DNA from 4 places in the Kineococcus rhizosphaerae genome. Region 2 is predicted to be linked to each of the others. Evidence: riboswitches for the same ligand, from Rfam matches in the RefSeq annotation. Region 2 holds a riboswitch; each other region holds the start of a gene.
What was found. A riboswitch is a leader RNA that binds a small molecule or an ion and turns the genes downstream of it on or off. The one in region 2 is predicted to bind S-adenosylmethionine.
Positions count from the first base shown of each region.

Region 1: linked by a shared signal. The riboswitch ahead of CLV37_RS17635 (MetQ/NlpA family ABC transporter substrate-binding protein) and the one ahead of CLV37_RS22230 (sulfurtransferase) in region 2 are both predicted to bind S-adenosylmethionine.
Region 3: linked by a shared signal. The riboswitch ahead of CLV37_RS18425 (LLM class flavin-dependent oxidoreductase) and the one ahead of CLV37_RS22230 (sulfurtransferase) in region 2 are both predicted to bind S-adenosylmethionine.
Region 4: linked by a shared signal. The riboswitch ahead of CLV37_RS09750 (MFS transporter) and the one ahead of CLV37_RS22230 (sulfurtransferase) in region 2 are both predicted to bind S-adenosylmethionine.

Region 1 is NZ_PVZF01000009.1:101,820-109,701, forward strand. Features, by position in the region: gene CLV37_RS17605 (adenosine deaminase family protein) at 1-730, shown strand, start outside; gene CLV37_RS17610 (NtaA/DmoA family FMN-dependent monooxygenase) at 712-2,097, shown strand; gene CLV37_RS17615 (purine-cytosine permease family protein) at 2,216-3,673, shown strand; gene CLV37_RS17620 (OsmC family protein) at 3,781-4,284, opposite strand; gene CLV37_RS17625 (DUF7711 family protein) at 4,341-4,955, shown strand; gene CLV37_RS17630 (DUF1737 domain-containing protein) at 4,952-5,155, shown strand; SAM riboswitch class IV at 5,241-5,351, shown strand; gene CLV37_RS17635 (MetQ/NlpA family ABC transporter substrate-binding protein) at 5,420-6,373, shown strand; gene CLV37_RS17640 (methionine ABC transporter ATP-binding protein) at 6,370-7,392, shown strand; gene CLV37_RS17645 (methionine ABC transporter permease) at 7,395-7,882, shown strand, end outside.
Region 2 is NZ_PVZF01000014.1:12,994-17,459, reverse strand. Features, by position in the region: gene CLV37_RS22235 (FAD-binding oxidoreductase) at 75-1,454, shown strand; SAM riboswitch class I at 1,525-1,619, shown strand; gene CLV37_RS22230 (sulfurtransferase) at 1,768-2,694, shown strand; gene CLV37_RS22225 (aminotransferase-like domain-containing protein) at 2,691-3,911, shown strand; gene CLV37_RS22220 (GNAT family N-acetyltransferase) at 3,908-4,399, shown strand.
Region 3 is NZ_PVZF01000009.1:280,659-288,540, reverse strand. Features, by position in the region: gene CLV37_RS18450 (MFS transporter) at 1-801, opposite strand, end outside; gene CLV37_RS18445 (GNAT family N-acetyltransferase) at 963-2,018, opposite strand; gene CLV37_RS18440 (rhodanese-like domain-containing protein) at 2,015-2,389, opposite strand; gene CLV37_RS18435 (LLM class flavin-dependent oxidoreductase) at 2,420-3,571, opposite strand; gene CLV37_RS18430 (NtaA/DmoA family FMN-dependent monooxygenase) at 3,568-4,935, opposite strand; gene CLV37_RS18425 (LLM class flavin-dependent oxidoreductase) at 4,946-6,187, opposite strand; SAM riboswitch class IV at 6,184-6,294, opposite strand; gene CLV37_RS18420 (aminotransferase class V-fold PLP-dependent enzyme) at 6,308-7,660, opposite strand; SAM riboswitch class IV at 7,714-7,827, opposite strand.
Region 4 is NZ_PVZF01000004.1:115,063-122,944, reverse strand. Features, by position in the region: gene CLV37_RS09770 (FAD-dependent oxidoreductase) at 1-231, shown strand, start outside; gene CLV37_RS09765 (electron transfer flavoprotein subunit beta/FixA family protein) at 233-1,048, shown strand; gene CLV37_RS09760 (electron transfer flavoprotein subunit alpha/FixB family protein) at 1,045-2,016, shown strand; gene CLV37_RS27485 (alpha/beta hydrolase) at 2,061-3,173, opposite strand; gene CLV37_RS27480 (SGNH/GDSL hydrolase family protein) at 3,257-4,057, opposite strand; SAM riboswitch class I at 4,166-4,254, shown strand; gene CLV37_RS09750 (MFS transporter) at 4,259-5,590, shown strand; gene CLV37_RS09745 (LLM class flavin-dependent oxidoreductase) at 5,587-6,945, shown strand; gene CLV37_RS09740 (PP2C family protein-serine/threonine phosphatase) at 6,963-7,882, opposite strand, start outside.

The sequences.
Region 1 (7,882 bases), on a different contig from region 2:
CGAACCGGCGGTCGAACCGCAGTTGTACGCCCCCCGCCTGGGCAGCCTGCGCGACGTGACGCGGGTGGTGCTGGAGGCGTTCGCCACGGCGGGCCGGCGGCACGGGATCGAGGTCGGCGCCCTCGTGACGGTGAACACCGACCAGGACGAGCCGGTCGCCGCGGACCTGGCCGCGCTCGCCGCCGAGTTCGCCGGGGCGGGGGTGACGGCGTTCGGGACGGCGGGGTTCGAAGAACCCTCTGGCCTGGAGCGGTTCGCGTCCTGCGCGGCCGCGGCCCGGGCCGCGGGCCTGCCGGTGGTGGCGCACGCGGGCCAGACCGGGGGGTGGGAGTGCGTCGCCGAGGCCGTCGACGTGCTGGGCGCGACACGGATCTCGCACGGGATCAGGTCGGTGGAGGACGCCGGGTTCGTCCGCCGGCTCGCCGAGACCGGGGTCGTGCTCGACGTCGCGCCCGTCTCGAACGTCGCGCTGGGGATCGTCCCCGACCTCGCCGCGCACCCGGCGCCCGCCCTGCACGCCGCGGGGGTCGCGCTGACGCTCAACGCCGACGACCAGCTGTGGTTCGGGCGCGGCGTCGGCGACCAGTACGCCGTCGCGCGCGACGTCTGGGGCCTGCCGGACACCGAGCTCGCGGTCCTGGCCGGCAACGGGCTGCGCGTCGAGGGGATGAGCGCGACGACGCGGCAGCGGTTCGGCACGGCCCTGGCGCAGTGGCTGGCGGCCCCGTGACGCTGCTGCTGTCGGCGTTCGAGATCAACGGGCCGAACCTCACGAGCCAGGGGTTGTGGGCCCACCCCGAGCAGCAGACGGTGCGCTACAAGGACCTCGAGCACTGGCTCGACCTGGCGCGGTTGCTGGAGGACGGCGGTTTCGACCTGCTGTTCCTCGCCGACTCCCCCGGCTACCCGGTGCTGCGCGGGCGGACCCCGGACGTCACGTTCGAGCAGGCCGTCGAGATGCCGACGAACGACCCGATGCTCCTGGTCCCCGCCATGGCGGCCGTCACGCGGCGCCTGGGGTTCGCCGTGACGGCCTCGACGACGTTCGAGGGGCCCTACCCCAACGCCCGGCGGTTCGCGACGCTGGACCACCTGACGCGCGGCCGGATCGGCTGGAACGTCGTCACCACGTCCTCGCCCGTCGTCAGCGAGCTGCACGGGCGGCCCCCGCTGCCCGCGCACGACGTGCGCTACGACGTCGCCGACGAGCACCTGGCTCTCAGCTACCGGTTGTTCGAGGGGTCGTGGGAGGACGACGCCGTCCTCGTCGACCAGGACGCCCGCCGCTACGCCGACCCGGGCCGGGTGCACCCCGTCCACCACGACGGCCGCTGGTTCTCCGCGCACGGCTACTTCAAGGTCGAACCGTCCCCGCAGCGCACCCCGGTGATCTTCCAGGCCGGGACGAGCGAACGGGGCCGGGAGTTCGCCGCCGAGCACGCCGAGGTGGTGTTCCTGCAGGGCCGCGACGCGGCGACGCTGCGCCGGCACGTGCAGGACCTGCACGCCCGCGCCGCCCGGCACGGGCGCGCGCCGGGGTCGGTGCGCACGCTCGTCGGGCTCAGCGTCGTGCTGGGCCGCGACCGGGCGCACGCCCGCGAACGCCTCGAGGAGTACCTGTCGTGGGTGGACGTCGACGCGGCCCGGGCCTACTTCGCGTCGATGACGGGCGTCGACCTCGCGGCCCTGGACCCCTCGGGCAGCTTCTCGGACGTGCGGACCGAGGGCGGGCGCACGCAGGTGGAGCGGTACCGGGGCGAGACGGTGGCCGGGGCCACGGCCGACTTCCTGCGGTTCGGGATGCGCGAGTTCGTCCTGACCGGCACGGCGGGCGACGTCGCCGACGACCTCGAGCGCCTGCTCGCGGACACGGGGGCCGACGGGTTCAACGTGACCCCGTTCGTGGTGCCCGGCTCCTACGCCGAGTTCTGCGCCGAGGTGGTCCCCGAGCTGCGCCGTCGCGGGCTCGTCGCCGACCGCCGCCCGGGCGCGGCGCCCTCTACGCTGCGCGAGGCGGTCTTCGGGGCGGGTCGCGCCAGGCTGCCCGCCGACCACCCCGCGGCCCGGTTCCGGCACGTCCACGAGGAGCGGGCGTGAGCGGTGAGCGGCACGGTGGTGCCCGTCGTCCGGGTCGTGGACGCGAGGCACCGACAGGTTCGTCCCGAGGCTGGAGCCAGCGAGCAGCGCTGGACCGCGACCAGGAGCAGGAGGCACCGTGAGCGAGGTTCCCGCGACCCCCCGGACCCGGGTGGGCGGTGTCGACGTCGAACTGAACGGCGTGAACGCCGTCTCCGAGGCCGAACGCCACGGCCGGCCCCGCGACCTGTTCTGGCCCTGGTTCGCCGCCAACGTCTCGGTGCTGGCCGTCAGCTACGGCTCGTTCGTGCTGGGGTTCGGGATCTCGTTCTGGCAGGCGAGCGCCGTATCGGTCGTGGGCGTCGTCGCCTCGTACGTGGTCGTGGGGCTGGTCGCGATCGCGGGCAAGCGGGGCTCGGCGCCGACGATGACGTTGTCCCGCGCCGCGTTCGGGGTCCACGGGAACCGGTTGCCGTCCCTGGTGTCGTGGCTGCTGACGCTGGGCTGGGAGACGTCGCTGGCCGCGGTCGCGGTGCTGGCGACCTCGACGGTGCTGGGCCGGCTCGGGGCCGGCGGCGGGACGGGGACCAAGCTCGTCGCCCTCCTCGTCGTCGTGGGCCTGATCGTCCTGGGCGGGACGCTGGGGTTCACCGTGATCATGCGCATGCAGCGCTGGATCACGGTCGTCACGGCGGTGCTGACCGTCGCCTACGTCGTCTTCGCGGCGGGCTCCGTCGACTGGGCGACGGTCAGCGCGATCCCGGCCGGGGACACCGCCGCGGTCGTCGGCGCCTTCACGATGGTCATGACCGGGTTCGGCCTGGGCTGGGCCAACGCGGCGGCCGACTACTCCCGGTACCTGCCGCGGGACGCCTCCAGCGCGGGGGTCGTGGTGTGGACGACGCTCGGCTCCTCGCTCGGCCCGGCGGTGCTGCTCGTGTTCGGCGCGCTCGTCGTGGGCTCGAACCCGGGCCTGAGCGAACTCGTGGGCCAGGACCCCGTCGGGGCGCTGACCGGCATCCTGCCGACGTGGTTCCTCGTGCCGTTCGTGGTGGTGGCCGTCCTCGGCCTCGTCGGCGGCGCGGTCATGGACATCTACTCCTCGGGCCTGGCGCTGCTGAACGTGGGGCTGAGGGTCCCGCGGCCCGTCGCGGTGCTCGTCGACGCGGTCCTGATGATCGCCGGCGCGGTCTACATCGCCTTCTTCTCGGCCAACTTCCTGATCCCGTTCCAGGGGTTCCTCATCACCCTGGGGGTGCCGATCGCGGCGTGGGCGGGGATCTTCCTGGCCGACCTCGCGGCGCGGCGCGGCGGGTACGCCGAGGCCGAGCTGCTCGACGCCCGCGGGCGCTACGGATCGGTGCGCGTGCTGCCCGTGGTCACGATGGTCGTCGCCACGTTCCTGGGCTGGGGCCTGGTGACCAACGGCGGAGCGAGCTGGCTGACCTGGCAGGGGTACCTGCTGGGGCCGATCGGGGGCCGCGACGGCGGGTGGGCCTACGCCAACCTCGGCGTGCTGCTGGCGTTCGCGGTCGGGTTCGCCGTCGTCGCGGTGTTCGGGCGCGCGGCGGTGCGCGCCCAGGAGGCTCGCCGCTGACCCGGGTCCGGGACCGTTGACGCATCGGTACGAACCTTTCGCACCGATGCGTCAACGGTCCGACGAACCGGACCGGACAGGACGCCGCGACGAGCGCGCCCCGAGGGTCACGCGCGCTGGACGACGACCTTCGGCGGCGTCTGCAGGGTCTGGGCGATGACGCAGTAGCGCTCGGCCAGGGAGATCATCTTCGCCTCGGTCGCCTCGTCGGCGTCGGAGGTGAAGTCGAAGGTGATGGTCACGTCGGTGATCCCGACCGGCACCTCGCGGGCGACGCCGAGCGTGCCGCGGGCGTCCCAGTGGGCGTCGACGGTCACCGACGCGTTGCGCAGCTCGACGCCCATGGCGGTCGCCACGCTGCGCAGGGTGACACCGGCGCACGCCGCGACGGCTTCGCAGAGCATGTCGGCCGAGCACGCCTCGGTGCCGTCGCCGCCGGCGGCGGGGTGCAGCCCGGCGCGGGTGGTGCCGGCGAAACCGTCGACCGAGACGCCGATGGACTGCCCGTCCAGCACCGCCACGGCCCGCGCGGGGACCAGCGCCTCGGCCGGGTCCTCGCGGTAGGCGTCCTTCAACGGCTTCTGCAGGGCCCTGAGCTCGGTCGAATCCACCGCCGAAGCTTAGGCCCCCCGCGGGGCGCGCCCGCAACCTCGGACAGACTGCGGGGGTGAAGTGGACCACTGCCGTCAGGACCCTCGAGGACGTCGCCGACCGCTGCGCGCACGTGGGCCGCCAGCCCGAGGGGATCATCCGCCTGCGGGTCTTCCAGGCGTGGGTGTTCGGGCCCCTGCTGGGGCCGCGGACGGACGACGTCGACGACGTGGACGGCGTGCGGGTCGCGCTGGTGACGAACGCGCGCGAGGAGGACTGCGCCTTCGGCACGCGCCCGCCGGCCGCCGGGCAGTGGCTGGCCGCCTCGAGCCTGGAGACGAAGCCGGTGCGGCTGTTCTTCCGGTCCGGGCAGGCGCCGGTGTGGAACCACGTGGTCGAGCGGCCGGTGCGGTTCTGGACCCGCGAGGACGGGGTGGACCCCGAGGTGCTCGCCCGGATCCGTGCCGGGGAGGGCAGCGGGCTGCGCCCGGCGGCGCCGACGGCCACCGAGCTGGCCGGGCGCCTCGACGCCGAGCTGGCGGTGAGCCTGGCCGCGCTGCGGCGCACGGCGGTGGAGTACGACGAGAAGCGGTGGTCGCCGGGGTCGCCGACCAAGCGCGCGGACGCGCTGGCCGACGCCTCCCTGGGGTACCTGAGCGTGCGCGACGCGCGGGATAGCCTGTCCGCGTGAGCGAGGAGAGCACCCCCGGCACCGCCGGCGAGAAGCTGGCCTACCGGCTCCTGACGGGCCCGGACGACCGGTCGTTCTGCGAGAAGGTGAGCGCGGCCCTGGCGGACGGGTACGTCCTGCACGGCAGCCCGTCGGTGACGACGACGGACGGGCGCACGATCGCGGCGCAGGCCGTCGTGCTCCCCCACGTCCTGGGCTGAGCCCACCGGTCCGCCCGGAGCCGGGCGGACGTGCGGCACCCGAACCCGTTTCTGCTGCCCGCCAGGCGGTGTTAAGGTTCGGGCAGGTCATGAGTGACAGCGACAAGCCCTGGCTCGCTGTCCGGCAACCCTCCTCCGCGGCGGGGTGCCCCAGGTGAAGACCTGGCCGGACGAACCCGTCCGGCAAGCGCGGATCGTCGGACGCCGTCGATCACGGTAGCTGCGAGCCGCGCGCCCGCCCGTACGACCACCCGGAGTGCCTTCGTGTCCACCGCCCCCGCCCTTCCCGACAAGCCCAAGCGCCGTGGGCTCCTCTACGGCATCATCGCCGCCGTCGTCGTCGTCGTGGTCGTCGTCGTGGCGATCGTCCTGGGCACCCGGGACGACTCCGCGAAGACCACGGCCGCCGGCTCCACGGCCGCCGCGAAGACCGTCAAGATCGGTGTCGCCGACAAGTCCCTGAAGTACTGGACGCCCTACGTCGAGCTCGCGAAGTCGAAGTACGACGTGGACGTCGAGCTCGTGAACTTCTCCGACTACACCCAGCCGAACCCGGCGCTGTCGCAGAACCAGCTGGACCTCAACCAGTTCCAGCACATCCAGTACCTCGCGAACTACAACGCGACGTCGGGCGACGACCTGCAGCCCATCGGCGCCACCGCCGTGTACCCGCTGCCGCTGTACTCCCTGACCGCGAAGTCCGTCGCCGAGCTGCCCGCCGACGCGAAGGTCGCGATCCCGAACGACGCGATCAACGAGGCCCGCGGCCTCCTGGTCCTGCAGCAGGCCGGTCTGGTCACGCTGAAGGACGGCGGCACCGCGTTCTCCAAGACGAACGACATCGAGTCGTCCAAGGTCCAGGTGACCACCGTCGCCGCCGACCAGACCGCGAGCGCCCTGCAGTCCGGGTCCGTGGCCGCCGCGATCGTGAACAACAACTACGCCACCAAGGCGAAGCTGCCCGTCGACGACATCATCGTCAAGGACGACCCGTCGTCCCCGGCCGCGGCGCCGTACGTGAACATCTTCGCCGCCCGCAAGGCCGACGTCGCCAACCAGACGTACCTGGACCTGGCCGCGCTGTGGCACGACCCGGCCGTGCAGAAGGTCTTCCTCGAGGAGAACCCGGGCGCGGTCGTCCAGGACACCCCTGCCGCGGACCTGCAGGCGGAGACCACCAAGGTCGAGGCCGACGCGAAGGCCGCCGCGGGCAAGTGACCGCTCTCATCTCGCTGACGGACGTCAGCAAGAGCTTCGACCGTCGTGACGGGTCCACCGTCACGGCGGTCGACGCCGTTTCGCTGGAGGTCGAGACCGGCGAGGTCCTCGCGGTCATCGGCTACTCGGGGGCCGGGAAGTCGACCCTCGTCCGGCTGCTCAACGCGCTGGAGAAGCCGACGTCGGGCAGCGTCCTGGTCGCCGGGCAGGACCTCACGCGGTTGTCCGAGGGGGAACTGCGGGCGGCCCGCTCGAAGATCGGGATGATCTTCCAGCAGTTCAACCTGTTCCGGTCCCGCACGGTCGCCGGGAACGTGGCGTACCCGTTGAAGGTCGCGGGCGTGGCCAAGGCCGAACGCGACCGGCGCACCGCCGAGCTCCTCGACTTCGTGGGGTTGCTGGACCGGGCGCACTCCTACCCCGAGCAGCTGTCGGGCGGGCAGAAGCAGCGCGTCGGCATCGCGCGGGCGCTGGCGACGAACCCGCCGCTGCTGCTGTGCGACGAGGCGACGAGCGCGCTGGACCCGGAGACGACGACCGAGGTGCTGTCGCTGCTGCGCCGGGTGAACTCCGAGCTCGGGGTGACGATCGTCGTCATCACCCACGAGATGGACGCGGTGCGCCAGATCGCCGAGCGGGTCGCGGTCATGGAGAACGGCCGGCTCGTGGAGATCGGGGACGTGTACGACGTGTTCTCGGACCCGCAGACGCCTGCGGCGCAGCGCTTCGTGCGCAGCGCCACCCACGACCGCCCCTCGGCGGACACCCTGGTGCGGTTGCGTCACCAGCACCCCGGACGCCTCGTCAGCGTCCGCATCACCGACGAGGCCGGTCTGCAGCAGCGGATCGACACCGCGTTCCGGGACACCGGCACGACCGCCGAGCTCGTGTACGGAGGGGTCTCGGAGATCCGCGAGCGCCGCACCGGGTCGCTGACCTACGAACTCACCGGGCCCTCTGTCGACGCGGCGCTGGACGCGCTGCGCGCCGGGGGCATCCACGCGACCGAGGAGGTCTGAGCATGGACTTCAGCGGTTTCCTCGACACGCTCGACGTGTACAAGGACGCGATCTGGCAGACGCTGCTCATGTCGCTCGTCTCGCTCGTCGTCTCCGGGGTGCTCGGGCTGGTGCTCGGGACGGCGCTGTACGCCACCCGCCCCGGGAACCTGTTCGGCAACCGGCTGGTGTTCGGCGTCATCGGGTTCGTCGTGAACCTGGTGCGGCCCATCCCGTTCGTCATCTTCCTGGCCGCGATCACGCCGCTGCAGATCGCGGTGGTGCGCACGAGCATCGGGACGACGGCCGTCACGTTCGCGATCTCGCTGGCGGCGGCGTTCGCCGTGGCGCGCATCGTGGAGCAGTCGCTCGTGAGCGTCGACCCGGGGGTGGTCGAGGCGGCCCGCGCGGTGGGGGCCTCGCGGTTCTCGATCCTCGTCGGCGTCGTGGTCCCCGAGGGCCTGGGGCCACTCATCCTGGGGTATACGTTCATCTTCATCGGGATCGTCGA
Region 2 (4,466 bases):
CCGCCCCACCCGTGACGATCCCGGGTTCACCCGCTGGACCCCGCGAACCGCGCACTGCGAACGGAGACCCCGACATGACCACCGAACTGCTGCCCGCCGTCCCCACCGACCTCACCGGTCCGCTGGCCGAGCTGGCCGGTGAGCTCCCCGGCGCGGTGGACCCGGGTTTCGCCGCCCACGAGGTCACCGACCGCTCCCGGGTCGACGCCCCGCAGGGGGTCCTCGCCGTCGTGCGCCCGGCCGACGTCGCCGGGGTCCAGACCGTCCTGCGCTGGGCGAGCCGGCACCGCGTCCCCGTCGTGCCGCGCGGAGCGGGGACCGGGTTGTCCGGTGGTGCGATCGGGGTGGCCGGCGGGATCGTGCTGTCGACCGAGCGGCTGGACCGCGTCCTGGAGATCGCCCCGGCCGACCAGGTCGCACGCGTCGAACCGGGTGTCCTGGGCGCCGACCTCGACGCCGCCCTGGCGCCGTTGGGTCTGCGCTACGCCCCGGACCCGGCCAGCTGGCGGACCTCCAGCATCGGCGGGAACGTCGCGACGAACGCGGGGGGACTGCGCTGCGCCAAGTACGGCGTGACGCGGGAGTCGGTGCTGGCCCTCGACGTGGTCCTGGCCGACGGGTCGCTCATCTCGACCGGTCACCGGTCCATCAAGGGGGTCACCGGACTCGACCTCGTGGGGCTGTTCACCGGGTCCGAGGGCACGCTGGGTGTCGTCGTGGGCATCACCGTCCGGCTGCGGCCGCGGCCGGTGGACGAGCAGACCGTCGCCACCTGGTTCGACTCCGTCGACGCCGCGGCCGAGGGGCTGCTGGCCCTGACCGCGGGAGCCGCGCGACCGGCTGTCATCGAGCTCCTGGACGGCCCCACCCTGGCGGACATCGACGCCCACTCGGGGACGTCGCTGGCGCAGGGGGGTGGGGCGCTGCTGCTCGTGCAGACCGACGGTCACGGTGCGCGGGCGGAGGCCGACGAGGTCGAGGCGGCACTGCGCGGGGCCGGTGGCCGCCCGCGCCGGCTGCACGGCGAGGACGCCGAGTTCCACTGGGAGCTGCGGCGCAGCGGACGCGGTCCGCTGGAGGACAAGCTCGCCGTGGGCGAGGACGTCGCCGTCCCGCTGTCGCGCATCGGGGAGTTCCACCGCGAGATCACCAGGATCGGTGCCGTGCACGGGGTCTCGGTGCGTGCCGTGGCCCACGCGGGGGACGGGAACTTCCACCCGCTGCTGTTCGCCGACGACGTGGCCGGGGGCGCCGAACGCCTGGAGGCGGCGGCCGACGAGGTCGTGGCGACGGCCCTGCGCCTGGGCGGGACGATCAGCGGCGAGCACGGGATCGGCACCGCGAAGCAGCGCTGGCTGGCCGACGAGCTCACCCCGCAGGTGCGGGCGCTGCAGGCGGGCATCAAGGCCGTGTTCGACCCCCTGGGGCTGCTGAACCCCGGCAAGGCCCTGTGAGGCGGTGAGGGGTCCCCGGGGTTCACCGGGGGATTGACAACCCGATCGCGGTCGGGCGACAGTGTCCGGGCAACCATCAAGAGCGGCTGAGAGACCTGGCTCCGCGACGCCGCAGCAACCCCCCGTGCGAACGGGTGCGGGTGCTTCCGCCAGGAACGATGGAGGATCGATGCAGCACCGCACGCCGTGCGTCCCCGCGCGGCACTTCCACGCCTCCAACCGGCGGGTCGTCGACCTGTGCCGTCGGTGCAGCAGCGCCTGTAGCTGACCGTCCCGCTGCCCCTCCCGTACCGACCCCTCCCGGAGTTCCCGCATGTCCACGACCACCTCCGCCACCGCCGGCGTCCAGCCCGACACGAGCGATCCCAAGTTCGCCGCCTACGCCCACCCCGACCGCGTCGTCAGCACCTCCTGGCTGGCCGAGAACCTCGGGCGGGAGGGTCTCGTCGTCGTCGAGAGCGACGAGGACGTCCTGCTGTACGACACCGGTCACATCCCTGGCGCCGTGAAGGTCGACTGGCACACCGAGCTCAACGACCAGGTGACCCGCGACTACGTCGACGGTGTGCGTTTCGCCGAGCTGCTGTCGCGCAAGGGGATCGGTCGCGACGACACGATCGTCGTGTACGGCGACAAGAACAACTGGTGGGCCGCCTACGCGCTGTGGGTCTTCAGCCTGTTCGGGCACGCCGACGTCCGGCTGCTCGACGGTGGCCGAGCGGCCTGGGTGGCCGAGGGGCGCGAGGTCACGACCGACGTCGTCGAGCGCACCCCGACGCAGTACCCCGTCGTCGAGCGCGACGACGCCTCGATCCGGGCCTTCCTGCCGGACGTGCGCGAGCACCTCGGCGGTCAGCTCATCGACGTCCGGTCGCCGGGGGAGTACAGCGGCCAGCTGACGAACATCCCCGACTACCCGCAGGAGGGGACCGTCCGCGGTGGGCACGTCCCCGGGGCGGCGAACGTCCCGTGGGCCCAGGCCGCGGCCGAGGACGGCCGGTTCAAGGACCGCGCCGCGCTGGAGGCCCTCTACACGACCGGTGGCGCGCAGCTCGACCCGACCCGGCCCACGATCGCCTACTGCCGCATCGGCGAACGCTCCAGCCACACGTGGTTCGTCCTGACCCACCTGCTGGGTCTGCCGGAGGTGCGCAACTACGACGGCAGCTGGACCGAGTGGGGCAACGCCGTCCGCGTGCCGATCGCCCTCGGGACCGAGCCGGGCCGGGTGACCCGGTGACGATCCTGCGCGACGACATCGCCTCCCTCGACGCCGGTCCGCACCTGCTGTCCCGCCGTGCGAAGGACGTCCTGCCCGCCGTGGGGTTCGGCCCCCGCCCGACGAGCACCGTCGAGGGGACCATCGGCCTGCACGGCGGCACCCCCGGCGCGCACACCCTGCCGCTGGCGGGCCTGTCGCGGGCGTTCGCGGACGAACTGGCCGACCCGGCCGCGCCCTCGTTGCGCTACTCCGTCCCGCTGGGCCTGCCGGAGCTGCGGGAGTGGATCGCGACCGACGAGGGGACCGTCCCGCACCGCGTCGCGGTCACCAACGGCGCCCTGCACGGGCTCGCGCTCGTCTTCGACGCGCTGCTGGACCCCCAGGACGTCGTGCTGGTCGAGAACCCCACGTACCCCCTCGTCCTCACCCTCCTGCGGCAACGGCGCGTCGACACCCGGCCCGTGGCCACGGGGCCCGACGGCATCGACCTCGACGACCTCGAGACCCAGCTCCGGGCGGGGCTGCGCCCGAAGCTGCTGTACACGATCCCGGACTTCCAGAACCCGACCGGGACCAGTTCCCCGACGGCGTCGCGGCGCCGGCTGGTCGAGCTCGCCGAGCAGTACGGGTTCCTCGTCCTGTCCGACGACCCGTACCGCAAGCTGCGGTTCGACGGGGACCCCGCCGAGGACCTGGACCTCGCCTCCGGGCAGGTGCTGCACGTCAACACGTTCTCCAAGACCCTGGGGCCAGGGCTGCGGCTCGGGTGGATCGCCGGGCCGGAGTGGCTGATCGGGGCCGTCCTCGACGCCCGGCGCGACTCCGATCAGCACACCTCGCTCGTCGTGCAGCGCGGCGTCCACCGGTTCCTCGCCGCTCCCGGTGCCCTCAGTGACGCGTTGCGGCACAGCCGCTCGGTGCTGCGCGAACGGCACGACGCGCTCATCGCCGCGGTGGGTGAGGAACTGGGCGGAGTCCTCGAGGTCCCCGCCGCCGACGGTGGCATCTTCGTCTGGGGTCGGGTCCTGGACCCGGCGATCGACCTGGAGAAGGCGCTCGAGGCCGCCCGGCAGAACGCGGTCGACTTCCCGCTCGGCCGGTACTTCAGCCCCGTCGGACCGCACGAGTTCGGCGACCGCTTCCGGTGGGGCTTCTCCGACCTCACGCCGGAGCAGTTGCGCGAGGCCGTCCACCGCGTGGCGGTCGCCTTCGCGTCCCCGCTCGCGCGCCGGTGACCGTCCAGCCGCTGCCCGTGGTCACCTGGGTGGCCACGGGCTGGGACGACCCCCGGGTCGTCCGGCTGCGCCATCTCATGGACGCCGAGGTCGGACCGCGCTACGCCCGTCCCGACGGTGGTCCGCGGTACCACCCGCCCGGTCCGTCCGCGTCGGAGGTCGCCGTCACGTGGCTGGCGCTGGGCGGGGACGAACCCGCGGCGACGGCGAGCCTGCGCCGGCTCGCCGTCGACGGGGAGCCGGTGCGCTGGGAGGTCAAACGCGTCTTCGTCGACCCCGCCCACCGGCGGCGGGGGCTGGCGGCCGAGGCGTTGCGCCGCGTCGAGCAGTCCGCCCGCGACCTCGGGGTGAGCCGGCTCGTGCTGCAGACGGGGAACCTCCAGCCCGAGGCCGTGGCGTTGTACGAGCGTGCGGGCTGGGAACCCGTCCCCGTGTACCCGCCGTACGACGCGGTCGTCCACAGCCGTTGCTACGGGCGCGACCTGTAGCACCAGGGTTCCCGGCAACCGTTGTGGTGGAACCGGGTTCGGCAATTGACAAACCCCGTGCCGAAGG
Region 3 (7,882 bases), on a different contig from region 2:
GGAGAAGTCCGGGCGCCGGAACAGGTCCGGCACGACCAGGGGGCTCAGGGCGCGCCGCTCCCACCAGCGCAGCACCCCGGCCAGGACCACGACGGTCAGCAGGCACGGCACGAGCACGCCGGCCGAGACCCGTCCCGTCGCGAAGGGCAGCAGCAGGCACAGCGTCCCCAGCGCGACGACGGCGCTGCCCGGCAGGTCGAGCCCGCCGCGGGGCAGCGGCCGGCGGGCCACCCGCGGCAGGTGGCGGAAGGCCACGGGCAGGAGCAGGACCGCCATCGGGATGTTCGCCGCCAGCACGAGGCGCCACCCCAGGCCGGGGCCCCCGAGCCCGGTGAGCAGCCCGCCCAGCAGGGGACCGCACGCCGACGAGCAGGCCGTCGCGACGGAGTACCCCGCGAACGCCCGGGCCCGCTCGGGGCCGCGGAACACCGTCTGCAGCGTGCCGTGCACCTGCGGGTTGACCACGCCCGCGCCGAGCCCCTGCAGCGCCCGGGCGAGGACGACCGTCCAGGCGTCGTGCGCCGTCGCGGACAGCACGGCCGCGGCGGCGAACACGACGAAGCCGCTGAGGTGCAGGAACCGGCGCCCCAGGACGTCGCCGAGCCGGCCGGCGGGGACCAGGGCCAGCCCGAAGGTCAGCGAGTAGCCGGCGAGGATCCACTGCACCTGCGTGGGCGTGGCGCCCAGGTCGGCGCGCAGGGCCGGGACCACGACGCCGACCATGCTCTGGTCGACGAGGGTGACGAATCCCGTGCCGAGGCAGACGAGCCAGACGGCGGTGCGGGGGTCGGACGGGCGCAAGGGTGCTCCGGTCGGTGACGGCGGGGGCGTCCACGCCGAAGGGTGGCCCCACTCCGGCGATCGAGGAATCTCACGCCGCGATCGAGGACGGCACGGCAGGCCTCGGAGCCGGGGATTCCTCGATCACGGCGGAAGATTCCTCGATCGCCGGGAGGGGTGGGTCAGAGGGTGTCGTCGCCCGCGAGCGGGACGACGTCGTACCCGAAGGCGAGCAGGGTGCCGCCCTCGACGACGCGCGTCTCGCGCTCGGGCAGGCGCACGAAACCCAGGGTGGTGTACAGGGAGTGCGCCGCGGTCATCCGCGGGGCGGAGTTCAGCACGACGCGGTGCAGTCCGCGCCAGCGGGCCACGTCGAGGGCGTGCCGGACGAGCGCCGTCCCGACGCCGCGACCGCGGGCGGGCACGGCGCTCGCCAGCAGGCGCAGGTCGAGCTCCCCGTCGAGCGCCGTGGCGCTCAGGGTCCGCCCGGGACGAGGCAGCGTCACCGTGCCGAGCAGTTCGCCGGTGACGGCGTCGACGGCGACCCACAGCTCGGCCTCGCGGGTCCGCGTCGCGGCGTCGGCGACCTGCGCGGCGTACCAGTCGGGCAGGTCGCCGTCGGCGGCGTAGGCGTCCAGGGCGAGCCGGCTGACGGCATCGAGCTCCCCGGGCCGGGCCAGCCGGACGAGCACCCCGGGAGCGGGGTCGACGTCCCGGCCGAACACGGCGAGCCGCAGACCGCCACCGCCCAGCCGGTCCTCCCGCTCGGGCAGCCGGGTGAAGCCCGAGCGGTGGTAGAGGCGCTGGGCGGTCTCGTTGCGCGCCCCGGTGTCCAGCACGACCCGGGTGAAACCCCGGGCCCGCGCCTGCGCGACGGCGTCCTCGAGCAGCAGGGCGCCCAGTCCGCGGCGGCGGGCGGCGGGGGAGACGGCCAGCAGCCGGAACTCGAGCTCGTCGGGTCCGGCGAAGCGGGCGTGCTCGGTGCCCCCGGGCGCCAGGGTCGCGGTGCCCAGCAGGTCCTCGCCCGTGCCCTCGACCGCGACGCGGACGTCGGCGGTGCGGGCCCGGCCCGCGGCGTCGCGCAGGAGCGCTGCCCGCGCGGCGTCGGGCGGGTAGGGGCCCACGGAGAACCCGGCCACCGTCAGCTCCCCGACGGCGGCCAGCTCGTCGGGGCGGGCCGACCGGACGGTCAGCGTGGTCGCGCCGTCCGACACGGGGTTCTCCGTGGTGGTGCTCATCCGGCCTGCACGGGTTCCTCGGTCGCGAGTCCGGCGGCCTTCCACGCCGGGAAACCGCCGTCGACCTGGACGACGTTGGTGAAGCCCGCGGCGAGCAGCTCGGCGGTGACGGGGCCGGACCCGGCGGGCGACCCGCAGATCACGACGATCTCCTGGTCCTTGTCGGTCAGCTGCTCCAGCGCGCCGGGCTCGCCGACGGCGAACTTGCGGCCGACGTCGGTCTTGGCGACGACGACGGCCTGCGGCAGCTCACCGTGGGCGGCGCGGCCGGCGTCGCTGCGGACGTCGACGAACAACGCGCCACCGGCGACGGCGCGGCCGGCGGTCTCGGCGTCGACGAGGGGGGCCTCGGGGAGGGTGGTCTCGCTCACGTCACTCCTGTGGTCTGGTGTTCTCGGCGCTCACGCGGTCGCGTGGGCGGGTTCGGGCAGGTGCACGGTCGACCGGTCGCGCCACGCCTGCGCGAGCAGTTCGTAGGAGCGGAACCGGTCGGCGGCACGGTACGTCGCGGTCGTCACGAGGATCTCCTCGGCCCCCGTGACCCGGGCCAGCGCCTCGAGCCGGGGAACCACCGTCTCCGGCGAGCCGACGACGTGACCCTCGAGGCGGTCGGCGACGAGCGCCTCGTCCTCGGCGGACCAGGTGAACGCGTCCACCTCCTGCGGGGAGGGGATGGGGACGGCCCCGGTGCCGCGGCGGATGCCGAGCACCCACTGCGCGTACGGACGGGCGAGCTCGCGCGCCTCGGCGTCGGTCGCGGCCACGACGACGTCGGCCGACACGGCCACCCGCGGGGCGGGCAGGACGCCGGGACGGAACGCGTCGCGGTAGGTGGCGACGGTGTCCAGCACGGAGGCGGGAGCCACGTGGTAGTTCGCGACGAGCGGCAGGCCGAGTTCGCCGGCGACCCGCGCGGACTCGCCGCCGCTGGAGGCCAGCACGTGCACGTCCACGGGCGCACCCGACAGCAGCGAACTGCCGTGCGTGCGGCCCTCGGCGTCGGTGTGCCCGTCGCGCAGCAGGTCCAGGGCGAGGCGGAGCTCGTCCGCGAACGGCGGCGCGTCGGCGCGGTGGACGCCCAGCACGCGCGCGGTCGCTGTGAGGGTCTCGACGAGCGCCGGGTCGCGCCACAGGGGCGGCGGCGCGGCGGGCACGGGCAGCCCGTCGACCACCCGGGACCCGCTCGCCCCGGGCCGCTCGGCCCCCGCGGGGGCGGGGCCGTGGACCCGGCCGAAACCCAGGTCGACGCGGCCGCCGACGGCCCGGGCGATCGTGGCCCACTGCTCGGCGGCGACGGCCGGTGTCGTGACGGCCAGCAGGCTCGCGGCCGAGCCCACCCGCAGGCGCCGCGTCGAGGACGCGACGAGCGCCGCCAGGACGGCGGGGGTCGAGCTCGAGACGCCGGGGGACAGGTGGTGCTCGGCGAGCCAGAACCCGCGGTAGCCCCAGTCGTCGGCCGCCCGGGCCAGTTCCAGGGTCCGGGCGATGCCCGCACCGAGCCCCTCGTGCTCGCTCTCGGGGACGAGGTCGAGGACGGACAGTTCCACGCTCACGCCGGCTGCGCCGCCCGGGCCGGGGACAGGCCGAGGTTCTCCCGCAGCGTCGTCCCGGTGTACTCCGTGCGCAGCGAACCCCGTTCCTGCAGCAGCGGGACGACCGTGTCGACGAACTCGTCGAGGCCGGTCGGCACCACGGGCGGGTGCAGGATGAAACCATCGGAGCCGTCGTTCTGGACGAAGTCGTCGAGCTGGTCGGCGACCGTGGTGGGCGTGCCCACGAACGTCGCGCGGGCGGTGACCTCGATGACGGTCTCGCGCAGGTTCAGCCCCCCGCGCGCGGCGATCTCGCGCCAGCGCGCCACGACCGCGTTCAGGTCGGGGTCGTGGATCGCCCGGCCCCTCCAGCGCGGCGGCGCGGTGGTGTCGGCGTCGAACTCCGGCAGCGGACCCTCGGGGTCCAGCTGCGACAGGTCGCGGTTCCAGACCTGCTCGGCCAGCGCGAGGGCGGTGGCGGGGCTGACCTGCTGGTGGGTGAGCTCGCGCGCCTTCTCGGCGGCGTCGGCGGCGCTGTCGCCGAGGACGACACCGGCCGAGGGCAGGATCTTGACGTCGCTCGCCAGGCGCCCGTGACGCACCGCCCGCGCCTTGACGTCGCGGTAGAACGGGACGGCGTCGTCGGTGCGCCGGAAGGGGGAGAAGATCGCGTCGGCGTTGGCGGAGGCGAACTCCCGGCCCTGGTCGGACACGCCGGCCTGGATGATCAGCGGGTGGCCCTGCGGCGGACGGGGGACGTTGAACCGGCCGCGGACGTCGAACTGGTTCGTGTGCAGCTCGAAGGCCCCCACGCCGTGCCGGGCCAGGAACTGCCCGGTGGCGCTGTCGGCCAGGACGTCGCCCGGGCCCCAGGAGTCCCGCAGGGCGCGGACGGCGAGGAGCACCTCCTCGGCCCGCTCGTAGCGCTGCGAGCGGTCGAGGTAGCCGCCGCGCCGGAAGTTCGCGCCCGTGAACGCGTCGAAGCTGGTGACGACGTTCCACGCGGCGCGGCCGCCGGAGAGGTGGTCGAGGGAGGCGAACTCGCGGGCCAGTTCGTAGGGCTCGTTGAACGTGGTGTTGATGGTCCCGGCCAGGCCCAGGTGGTCGGTGACCCCGGCCAGGGCGGCCAGCACCGTGAAGGTGTCCGGCCGGCCCACGACGTCGTTCTCGTAGATCTCGCCCGCGTGCTCGCGCAGCCGCAGGCCCTCGGCCAGGAAGAACAGGTCGAAGAAACCCCGTTCGGCGGTGCGGGCCAGGTGGGCGAAGCTCCGCACGTCGATCTGGCTGCCCGCGGCCGGGTCCTGCCAGACGGTGTGGTGGTTGACGCCGGGCAGGTGGGCGCCGAGGACGATCTGCTTGCGGGGCTTGCCGTCGGGGATGCTCATCGGGTCCTCCTCAGACTGCGGCGTAGCGGTTGACGGGCCTGGCCAGCCCCAGGTGGTCGCGCAGGGTGGTGCCGGTGTACTCCCGGCGGAACACCCCGGCGGACTGCAGCAGCGGCACGACCTCGTCGACGAGCGCGGGCAGGTCGGTGGCGTTCACCGCCGGACGGAACCGGAACCCCTCGATCCCCGCCTCGCGCCACAGCAGCAGACGCTCGACCAGGCCCGCGGGGGAGTCGGCCACGACGAGCGCGTCGGAGCCGAACGCCTCACCGTCGACGGTGTCGAGCCGGTCCAGGCGGTTGCGGGCGGCCGCGGCGTCGGGGCCGAGGGCGACCACGAGGTCGGCGTGGACCTGCAGCGGGGTTCCCGTCCGGCCGACGGCGGCCTCCGCGGCACGCACCTCGGCGACGATCTCGCGGGCGTTCGCCGCCTCGTGCGGCGTCACGAACACGACGTCCGCGCTCGCGGCGGCGAACTCGTACGCGGTCCGCGCGTGCGCCAGTGCGGTCACCACGGGCTGTCCCTGCGGGGGACGGGGCGTGATCGAGGGGCCGAGGACCGAGAACCAGGGGGTCTCGACCGCGACCCGGTGCAGCTTGGTGCGGTCGACGAAGCGTCCCGAGGCGACGTCGCGGATCTCCGCGTCGTCCTCCCAGGAGTCCCAGAGCGCCCGCACGGTGTCGACGACGGCGCGGCCCTCGGCGAACAGGTCCTCGACCGCCGCGGCGACCTCGGGGTCCTGCAACGTCTCGCGGGAGACCACGGGGATCGACCGCCGTCCGAAGAGTTCGGCCTCGTGGGCGCGGGGGGCGATCTGGGCCCGCCAGCCGCCGCGGCCGGAACTGACGTGGTCGAGCGTCGCGAGCGCCTTGGACACGTGGAACGGTTCGGTGTGGGTCGTCGTGACGGTGGGGACCAGACCGACGGCCTGCGTGACCAGCGCCAGCCGGGCCGCGACGAGCAGCGCGTCCAGGCGGCCGGCGACCCGGTCGGTGCGGTCGTCGGGTAGCCCGAAGTGGCTGCCCTGCAGGCTGAAGGAATCCTCGATGGTCACGAGGTCGAACAGCCCGCGTTCGGCCTCGCGGACGGTGTCGCGCCAGAACGCGGCGGTGAACAGCTCGTCGGCGCGGGCGCCGGGTTCGCGCCAGGACGCGGGGTGCCACCCGGTGGACTCCAGGGCCACGGAGAGGTGGAGTTCGGACACGGTTCTCCTCCTGCTGTCTTGACGACACGCAGGCGTCCGGCGGGTCATCGCGCTTGCCGGAGGTCTTCCTCCGGCCGGGTCGTCACCTGGAGCACCCCACCGCGGGGGAGGGTTGCCGACCAGCTAGCCAGGGCTTGTCGCTGGTTCTCGTGACCTTCGCCGGTGAGTTTACCCGAGTTCCGTCACCGGGTCGAGGAACGTCTCGGGGGCGGGCCGGGCGTCGGTGAGCGGACCCCAGTGACCGTCCACCAGGCCGTACTCGAGCTCGGGGCCCGTGGTCACGAACCGCTCCACCGCGGCCACCAGCCGTTCGACGTCGGCCGAGCCGGTCCCGACCCCCGTCGAGGCGCGCAGCCCGCCCGCGACCAGGCCGAGGGAGTTCGCGAACCGGTGCGCGCAGAAGCGCCCGTCGCGCACGCCGATCCCGTGCTCCGCCGACAGGTACGCCGCGACCTCGGAGACCGAGCGGCCCGCGACGGTGAACGTCACGACCCCCACGGCGTCGGCCGGGTGCGCCCGGACGACCTCGACGCCCGGCAGGGCGCTGAGCCCGTCGACGAGCTGGGCGCGCAGCGCGCCCTCGTGACGTTCCAGCGCACCGTCCGGCAGGGCGGCGAGCGTCGCGCAGGCCTGGGCCAGGGCGACGGCGCCGATCACGTTCGGCGACCCGGCCTCGTGCCGGTCCGGGCCGGAGGCCCAGCGCACCGCGTCGTGGCTGACGTCGAGCGTCGCGCCGCCGCCGGCCAGGTACGGCTCGGCCGCGTCGAGCCAGTCGCGGCGGCCGACGAGGGCGCCGGCGCCGAACGGCGCGTACAGCTTGTGCCCGGACAGGGCGATCCAGTCGATCTCGTCGCGGCCGACGTCCACGCGCCGGTGCGGCAGCAGCTGGGCGCCGTCGACGGCGATGCGGGCCCCGGCCGCGTGCGCGGCGCGGGCCAGCCGGCGCAGCGGCAGCACCTCGCCGGTGACGTTGGAGGCGCCCGCGACGGCGAGCAGCGCGTACTGCCCGGTGGCCAGCTCGGCCTCCAGCAGGGCAGCGGTCTCCTCGGCGTCGGCACCGCCGCGCACCACCGTGGTGGCCGCCGAGCGCTGCCAGGGCAGCAGGTTCGCGTGGTGCTCGACGTCCGCGACGAGCACCCGGGCACCGGCGGGGACGGCGCGGGAGAGCAGGTCCAGCGCGTCGGTCGTGCTGCGGGTGAAGACCACGACGTCGTCGGCCCGGGCGCCGAGGAACCGCCCGACCTGCTCGCGGGCCTGCTCGAACAGCGCCGTGGAGACCCGGGACAGGTACCCGGCGCCGCGGTGGACGCTGGCGTAGTGCGGCAGCACCTGCGCGACGCGGGCCGCCACCGCGCTGAGGGCCGGCGCGCTGGCGGCGTTGTCGAGGTTGGCGTAGGTGGCGGTCCCGCCCGTGGCCAGCGGCACCACGGTGTCGGCGCCCACGACCGGCAGCAGCGGGGCCACCGGGCGACAGGCCGCACGAGGGGCGGGACGGCTGGGGGACAGGGTGCTCGTCGACACGAGGTCTCCTCGGGAAGTGGACCCTGCCGGGAGGACCGGGATCACCCCGGCGAGGTCCGCGCTTGCCGGGCCCACCTCGGGACCGGCCAGGTCGTCACCCGGGGCACCCCACCGCGGAGGAGGGTTGCCGGCCAGCGAGCCGGGGCTTGTCGCTGGCACTCATGACCTGAGGGGAGATTGCCACGCGCAACCGCCGGGAATCAAGGTCGGCGTGTCGCGGGT
Region 4 (7,882 bases), on a different contig from region 2:
GAGACCGTCAAGCACCTCGTGGCCGACGCCGCGCGGTTCTCCCGCGCGAGCGAGCCGGACCCGCAGGCGATCCTGGACTTCCTGCGGGACAAGGGCGTCGACGTCCTGACCTGGACCGACTGGGAGGTCCTCGACGCGTTCGAGCGGGCCCTGGGCGAGCCCCACGGCCGCGAGCGCGTCAAGGTCGTGTCCCGCGAGGACATGATCAAGGCCTCCCGCAGGGTCGGCTGACGTGCGCGTCGTCGTCTGCGTCAAGCACGTCCCCGACCTGCAGTCGGCCCGGTCCCTGGGGGAGGATGGCCGGCTCGTCCGCGGCGGGGACGACGACACCCTCAACGAGCTGGACGAGGACGCCCTCGAGGCCGGGCTGCGCACCGCCGAGGCCGCCGGGTTCGGGAAGGACGACGGGGGGGAGGGCCACGACGTGACGGTCCTGACCGTCGGCCCGGCCCCGGCCGTGGAGGCCCTGCGCCGCGGGCTGGCGATGGGCGCGTCCACCGCCGTCCACGTCAGCGACGAGGCCCTCGCGGGCTCCGACGCGATCGCCACGGCCCGCGTGCTGGCGGCCGCGGTGGCGAAGCTGCACGCCGAGCAGCCCGTCGACCTCGTCGTCGCGGGCATGGCGGCCCTGGACGGGCTGACGTCGCTGGTCCCGGCCGCGCTGGCCGAGGTCCTGGGCTGGCCCCAGCTCACGCTGGCCGACCGCATCGAGGTCACCGACGGGCTCGTCACGGTGCGCCGGGAGACCTCCACCGACGTCGAGGTGCTCACCGCGCCCGCCCCGGCGGTGCTGTCGGTGACCGACCAGGCCTTCCGCGCCCGCTTCCCGAACTTCAAGGGGATCGTGGCCGCGCGCAAGAAGCCGGTCGCGACCTGGTCGCTGGCCGACCTCGGCGTGGACCCGGCGACCGTGGGCTCCGCCGGGTCCGCGACGTGGGTCGCGCAGGCCGCCGAACGTCCCGAGCGCTCCGACCGCGTGCTCGTCACCGGGGACGCCGAGACCGTCCCCGCGCTGGTGGACTACCTGTCCGAGAAGGGTTTCGCGTGAGCATCGCCGTCCTCGTCGACCACACCGACGGCCACGTCCGCAGCACCTCGCTGGAGCTGCTCACCTTGGCCCGCCAGCTGGCCTCGACCACCGGTCTGCCGGTGCACGCCGTCTGGACCGGCGCGGACCCGCAGGCCGAGGTGGTGGCCGCCCACGGCGCGGACGCGCTGCACGTCGTCCGGGTCGAGGGCGCCGACGAGCACCTGACGACCTCGGTCGTCGACGGGCTGCAGACGGTCCTGACCGCCCTGGGCGACGTGTCGCTGCTGCTGGTTGCCTCGACCTTCGAGGGCAAGGAGGTCGCCGCGCGGCTGGCGGTGCGGACCGGCGCCGGGGTCGTCACGGGCGCCTCGGGCGTGGAGCTCGCCGACGGGCACTGGACGGCCCGCAAGACCGTCCTGGCCGGGACGTGGGACACCGCCTGCGCCGCGGCGTCCTCCCTGGCGGTGGTCGCGCTCGCCCCGCACGCCGTGCAGGCGGCCCCGCTGGCGGTGCCGGCCGAGACGCGGCTCGTCGAGCACGCCGTGCAGGCCTCGGCCGCCGCGCGCGCCGTGAGCGTCGTCTCCCGCGAGCCGCGCCCGCGCAGCGAGCGGCCCGCGCTGGCCGAGGCGGAGGTCGTCGTCGTCGGCGGCCGCGGGGTCGAGGGCGACTTCTCCGGGGTCGAGGAGCTCGCCGACGTCCTCGGGGCGGCCGTGGGCGCGACCCGCGTCGCGACCGACGAGGGCTGGATCGGGCACGAGGCGCAGGTCGGGCAGACCGGTGTGACGATCTCGCCGCGGCTGTACGTGGGGGCCGGGGTGTCCGGGGCCGTGCACCACAAGGGTGGGATGGCCGCCGCGCAGACGATCGTCGCGATCAACAACGACCCGGACGCGCCGATCTTCGAGTTCGCCGACTACGGGGTCGTGGGCGACCTCACCGAGGTCCTGCCCGCGCTCACCGCGGCCCTGCGCGCCCGCCGCGGCTGACCACCCCCCGACCAACCTCTGACCACCCTCCGACCATCCCCTGATCAGGCGGTCGGGGCGAACCCCTCCTCGTTCGCCCCGAGCCACTGCAGCGCCTGGGGCACGAACCCGGCCCAGATGCTCGTGCGGTGACCGCCCTGCTGCTGGGTCACGAGCGTGACCTGCAGCGGGCCGTGGGCGGCGTCGGCCAGGGCCGAGGTCGAGGGCCAGGCCAGGCCGTCGCTCTTGGAGGCCAGCGCCCACAGCTTCACCGCGGGCGGGTCGGTCTTCGCCAGGGCGACGAGGTCGTACCGCTTGGCCTGCGGGCTGCCCGCGGCGAAGGGGCGCCAGGAGCCGAGGTTCAGCCGGGCGTAGCCGCCGAAGGTGATCGCGGCACCGAACTGCTGCGGGTGCAGCATCGTCACCTCGTTGGCGCACCAGCCCCCCATCGACAGGCCGATGCTCGCCCAGCCGTCCGCGTTCCGGCTGGTCGTCCAGTGGCTCTCGACGTAGGCGGGCACGTCCCGCGCCAGCCACGTCTCCAGCTGCGGTTCGCCCGCCGGGCCGTCGACGCACTCGGTGTCGCGGCCCGCGGGGATCTCCAGGTCGGGGACGACGACGATCGACTCGGCGAGCTGGTGGTCGGCCACGGCCCCGTCGAGGGCTGGCAGGACCTTCATCGCGTCCAGCCACTGCTGGGGGGTGCCGGGCCAGCCGTGGAAGGCCTCCAGGACGGGGTAGCCGCCCGCGGGCGCCTTCACCTTCCCGTAGTCCTTCGGCAGCACGACGAGGACCTGGCCGGTGGTCCCGGACGCCGGGCCGGGGACGTCGACGCTGACCACGCGGCCGTCGTAGCCGTCCAGGGGCCGGGGGTGGACGTCGTCGACGGGGGTCGAGCCCTGCGTCGTCCCGCCGGCGGCGGTGGTCGTGGTCGTGGTCGTCGCGTGCTCGAGGCCCAGCAGGTCCGACCAGGACGAGTACAGGCCGAACTGGCTGTTGACGACGAGGAAGACCGCGACCAGGACGGTCGCGTTGACGCCGACCAGGGACGCCGTGCGGGCCAGCAGGCCCAGGACGCCGCGGCGCGCGAGGCCGCGCCAGAAGACGATGACCGCCACCAGGGCCAGGGCGGCGACGCCGATGGCCACCCCCTGAGTGGTCGTGCTGGACAGGCTCACTGCGACTCCCCCCGAGCCGGACGCGGGCACGAGTGCGTGCCTGCACCGATCATCGATCCGGGCGGGCGCACCGGCGGTCGTTCTCAGGGGATGTTCGGTGAACCTGTGGCGTTCTCCCGGTGCAGGGCGGCCAGCACGGCGGCGGCGATGGCCTCGTGGCCGGCGGTGTCGGGGTGGTCGCCGTCGTCGGCCAGCAGGGCCGTCGGGTCCTGCGCGCCGTCGGGGCCGTGGAAGACGGGCCGCAGGCCCACGACGGTGGCGCGCGGCCCGACGACGGCCGCGAGGCGGTCGTCGAACGCGTCCGTCAGCTCGTCCTGCACCTGCTCCTGCGGGCCCGTGTAGGTCCGGGCGGCCACGTCCCCGTCGAGCCCGACGGCCCAGTAGTCCAGGACGACGACGCGGGCGCCCGTGGGGCCGAGCCGGTCCAGCGTCGCGGTCACCCGGTCCACGGCGTCGTCGACCGCGGTGTCGACCTGGGCGGGCGTGGGCAGCGGGTCGGCGTCGACGAACGGCGCGAGGTCGTTGGCCCCGGTCTCGAGCAGGACGAGGTCGCCGCCGCCGATGGTCGCCAGGCTGTCCTGCGCGGTCTGCGCGGTGTCGGTGGAGGTCGCCCCGTCCTCGGCGAGCTGGTCGAGGGACCAGGCCGGGCCGAGCGCCTGCGCGACGAGGGCGGGGTAGGGGTCGCAGTCGCAGTGGGCGCCGCTGGGCACGGAGTCGCCGAGGGCCACGACCTTCGCCGTGGCCACGCCCTGCGCGGTGGCCGCGCCGGGGACGCCGGGGGGTCCGGCGGCGGCGCGCGGGGAGGTGGGGTCCGCGGGGACGGCGGCGGCGACGCAGCCGAGCAGGAGGACGAAGACGGCTCCGAAGCGTGTCGATCCCCTCACACGGCGCACCGTCCCACCCCCGCCTGTGACGAACCTCTGAACCGCACGTGGTCCCGGGCTCCCCGGGACGCGGTTTGCCCACCCGATCATCCCGTCGTAGGTTCGGCGCAGCCATCCAGAGCGACCGAGAGACCCGGCTCGTCGACGTCGCAGCAACCACCCGCGAGGGCAGGTGCTACCGCCGGGACCGATGGGAGCCCCGTGAGCACCACGCAGTCCTCCGACGTCCTCGTGCGCCCCGGCGCCCGCCTGGCGCGCCGCCGAGCCGCCCTCGGCAGCTTCGTCGGCACCACGATCGAGTGGTACGACTACTACCTCTACGGCACCGCGGCCGCCCTCGTCCTCGGGCCGCTGTTCTTCCCGACCGTCGGCGGCGCGGTCGGCGTCATCGCCGCCTTCGCCACCTACGCCGTCGGGTTCGTGGCCCGCCCGCTCGGCGGCGCCGTCGCCGGCCACCTCGGCGACCGCCTGGGCCGCAAGGTCGTCCTCGTCGCCTCGCTGCTGACCATGGGCGTCTCGACGGCCGCGATCGGCGTGCTGCCCACCCACGCCCAGGTCGGGGTCTGGGCGCCCGTCCTGCTCGTCCTGTGCCGGCTCCTGCAGGGCTTCTCCGCCGGCGGGGAGTGGGGCGGGGCCGTCCTGCTGTCCGTCGAGCACGCCCCGCCCGGGCGCCGCGGGCTGTTCGGGGCGATCCCGCAGATGGGCTCGGCCGCCGGGATGGTGCTGGCCAGCGGCGGGTTCTGGCTGGCCCGCGCCCTGACCAGCGACGACGCCTTCCTGGCCTGGGGCTGGCGCGTCCCCTTCCTGGCCAGCGCCGTCCTCGTCGTCGTCGGCCTGCTGATCCGCCTGAAGGTCACCGACTCCCCGGCCTTCACGGCGTTGCGCGAGGCCGACGCCACGGCCCACCGGCCCGTCGCGGAGGTGCTGCGGCGCAACCGGCGCGGTGTGCTCCTGACCACCGGCATGCGGCTGGGGCAGAACGGCGCGTACGTCCTCTACACCGTCTTCGCCCTCAGCTACCTGACGAACCACGTCCGCTCCGACGGCGCCGACGTCGGCCTGCTCGCCGTCCTCGTGGCCTCGGTGCTGAGCCTGGCCGCGACCCCGCTGTGGGGGCTGCTGTCCGACCGGATCGGCCGCCGGCCCGTCTACCTGTTCGGGGCGGTGCTCACCGCGGTGTTCACCGTCCCCGCCTTCCTGCTGCTCGACACGGGGTCGACGGTCCTGATCGTCGGCGCGGTCGTCATCGCGATCAACCTCGGCCACGACAGCCAGTACGGCGCGCAGGGCGCGTTCTTCGCCGAGCAGTTCGACGACCGCACCCGCTACAGCGGGGCGTCGCTGGGGTACTCGATCGGGGCCGTCCTCGGCGGTGGCCTGACGCCCCTCATCGCCGCCTCGCTGCTGGCGGCCGGGGGCGGACGCCCGTGGCTGGTCGCGGGCTACCTCTCGCTCCTGGCGGTCCTGACGACCGTCTCGGCCGCGCTCACCCGCGAGACCGCGCACGCGCCCCTGGACGCGGGTGCCCGGTGAACCCGTTGCGGCTGAACGCCTTCACGATGGCCTGCGTCGGGCACCAGGCCGCCGGCCTGTGGTCGCGCCCGGAGGACCGCAGCGCCGACTACCGCACGCTGCGGCACTGGACCGACCTCGCCCAGCTCCTCGAGCGCGGCGGGTTCGACGCGCTGTTCCTCGCCGACGTCCTCGGCACCTACGACGTCTACGCCGGCTCGCGCGACGCGGCCGTGCGCGGCGCCGTGCAGGTGCCCGTCAACGACCCGCTGGCCGCGGTCTCGGCCATGGCGGCCGTCACGCGGACCCTCGGCTTCGGGCTGACCGTCACGACGACCTACGAGCAGCCGTACTCGCTGGCCCGGCGGCTGACGACGCTGGACCACCTCACCGACGGCCGCGTCGCGTGGAACGTCGTGACCGGCTACCTCGACTCCGCCGCCAGGAACCTGGGTTTCTCCGCGCAGGTCGCCCACGACGAGCGGTACGACGTCGCCGAGGAGTACCTCGAGGTCTGCTACAAGCTGTGGGAGGGGTCCTGGGAGGACGACGCCGTCGTGCGCGACACCGCGCGCGGCGTCTACGCCGACCCCGCCAAGGTCCACGACATCGACCACCACGGCCGCTACTTCGACGTGCCCGGCGCGTTCCTGTGCGAACCGTCCCCGCAGCGCACGCCCGTGATCTTCCAGGCGGGGTCCTCCCCGCGCGGGCAGGAGTTCGCCGCCCGGCACGCCGAGTGCGTCTTCGTCATCGCGCCCACCGCCGCGATCGCCCGCCGGTCGGTGGACTCGTTGCGCCGCAAGATCTCCGAAGCCGGTCGCGACCCCCGCTCGGTCGCCGTGTACGCCGGCCTGACCGCCGTCGTGCGCAGCACCGACGCCGAGGCGCGGGCCCTGCTGGCCGACTACCGCGAGCACGCCAGCCGCGAGGGGGCCCTCGCGCTGTTCGGCGGCTGGACCGGGGTCGACCTCGCCGGTCTGGACCCCGGCGAGACGCTGCAGCACGTCACCACCGACGCCAACCGCTCCGCGCTGCGCAGCTTCACCGACGACCCCGACCGCGAGTGGACGATCGACGACCTCGCGCGGTTCGTCACCGTCGGCGGGCGCGGGCCGGTGCTGGCCGGGTCCCCGCAGACCGTGGCCGACCAGCTCGAGGAGTTCGCCGAGCAGGCCGACGTCGACGGGTTCAACCTCATGTACGCCACGCTGCCGGGCACCTTCGCCGACGTCGTCGACCACCTCGTGCCCGAGCTGGAGCGCCGGGGCCGGATCGCCCCGCGGGTCGCGCCGGGCACGACCCTGCGCGAACGGCTCGGGGCCGGCCCGCGGCTGCCGGCCGACCACGTCGGCGCCTCCCACCGGCGTCCCTGACCCCGCGGGCCGGGGGGTCAGGGCAGGTCGCGCACGGCCAGGACCGCGCAGTCGTCCTCGCTGGTGGCGGCGTGCTCGGCGACCAGCTCGGTGAGCAGCGCCTCCAGGGGTTCGGTGTGCGTCCGCTCGAGCCTGCTGCGCAGGTCCCGGATCCCCTCACCCACGTCCCGCCCGCGCCGCTCGACGAGCCCGTCGGTGTACAGGACGAGGGAACCGCCCGCCGGCCACGGCAGCTCGTGGTCGTGCCGGGGGCGGTCCGGGGCCACCCCCAGCGGCAGGTCCGGTTCGCGCAGCAGCGCCGAGCTGCGCCCGCGGGGGTCCACGAGCAGCGGCGGGGGGTGCCCGGCCGTCGTCCACCGCACCGTCCGCGGCGTCCCCGGCGGGTCGAGCCGCACCACGGCCATCGTCGCCAGCGTCTGGTCGTGCAGGACGTCGAGGACGTGGTCGAGCCGGCTCACCAGCGCGGCGGGGTCCTCCTCGGGGTGGTCGACGGCCAGGGCCCGGAACATCGAGCGCACCCGGCCCATCCGGGCCGCCGCCTCGATGTCGTGTCCCGCCACGTCCCCGATGAGCAGCAGGACCCCGCCGTCGGGCACCGGGATGACGTCGTACCAGTCGCCGCCGACCTGCTCGTCGGTCGGGGACCACGGCAGGTACCGGCTCGCCAGCTCCAGGCCCGGCAGCGTCGGCAGCTCGGGCAGCATCGCGGCCTGCAGGGTGTGCGCGACGTCGCGGCGCTCGCGGTACAGCTGGGCCCGCCGGGCCGCCTGCGCCGTCGCGCCGGCGAAGGCCGTCACCAGCTGCCGGTCCTCCTCGACGAGGGGCCGGTCCTCGTCCCACGCGATGCTCAGCGCCCCGATCCGGAACCCGCCCGAGATCAGCAGCGGCAGCACGTAGCCGGCGCGCAAGCCGGTGCGGCGCAGCGGGTCGGCGATGC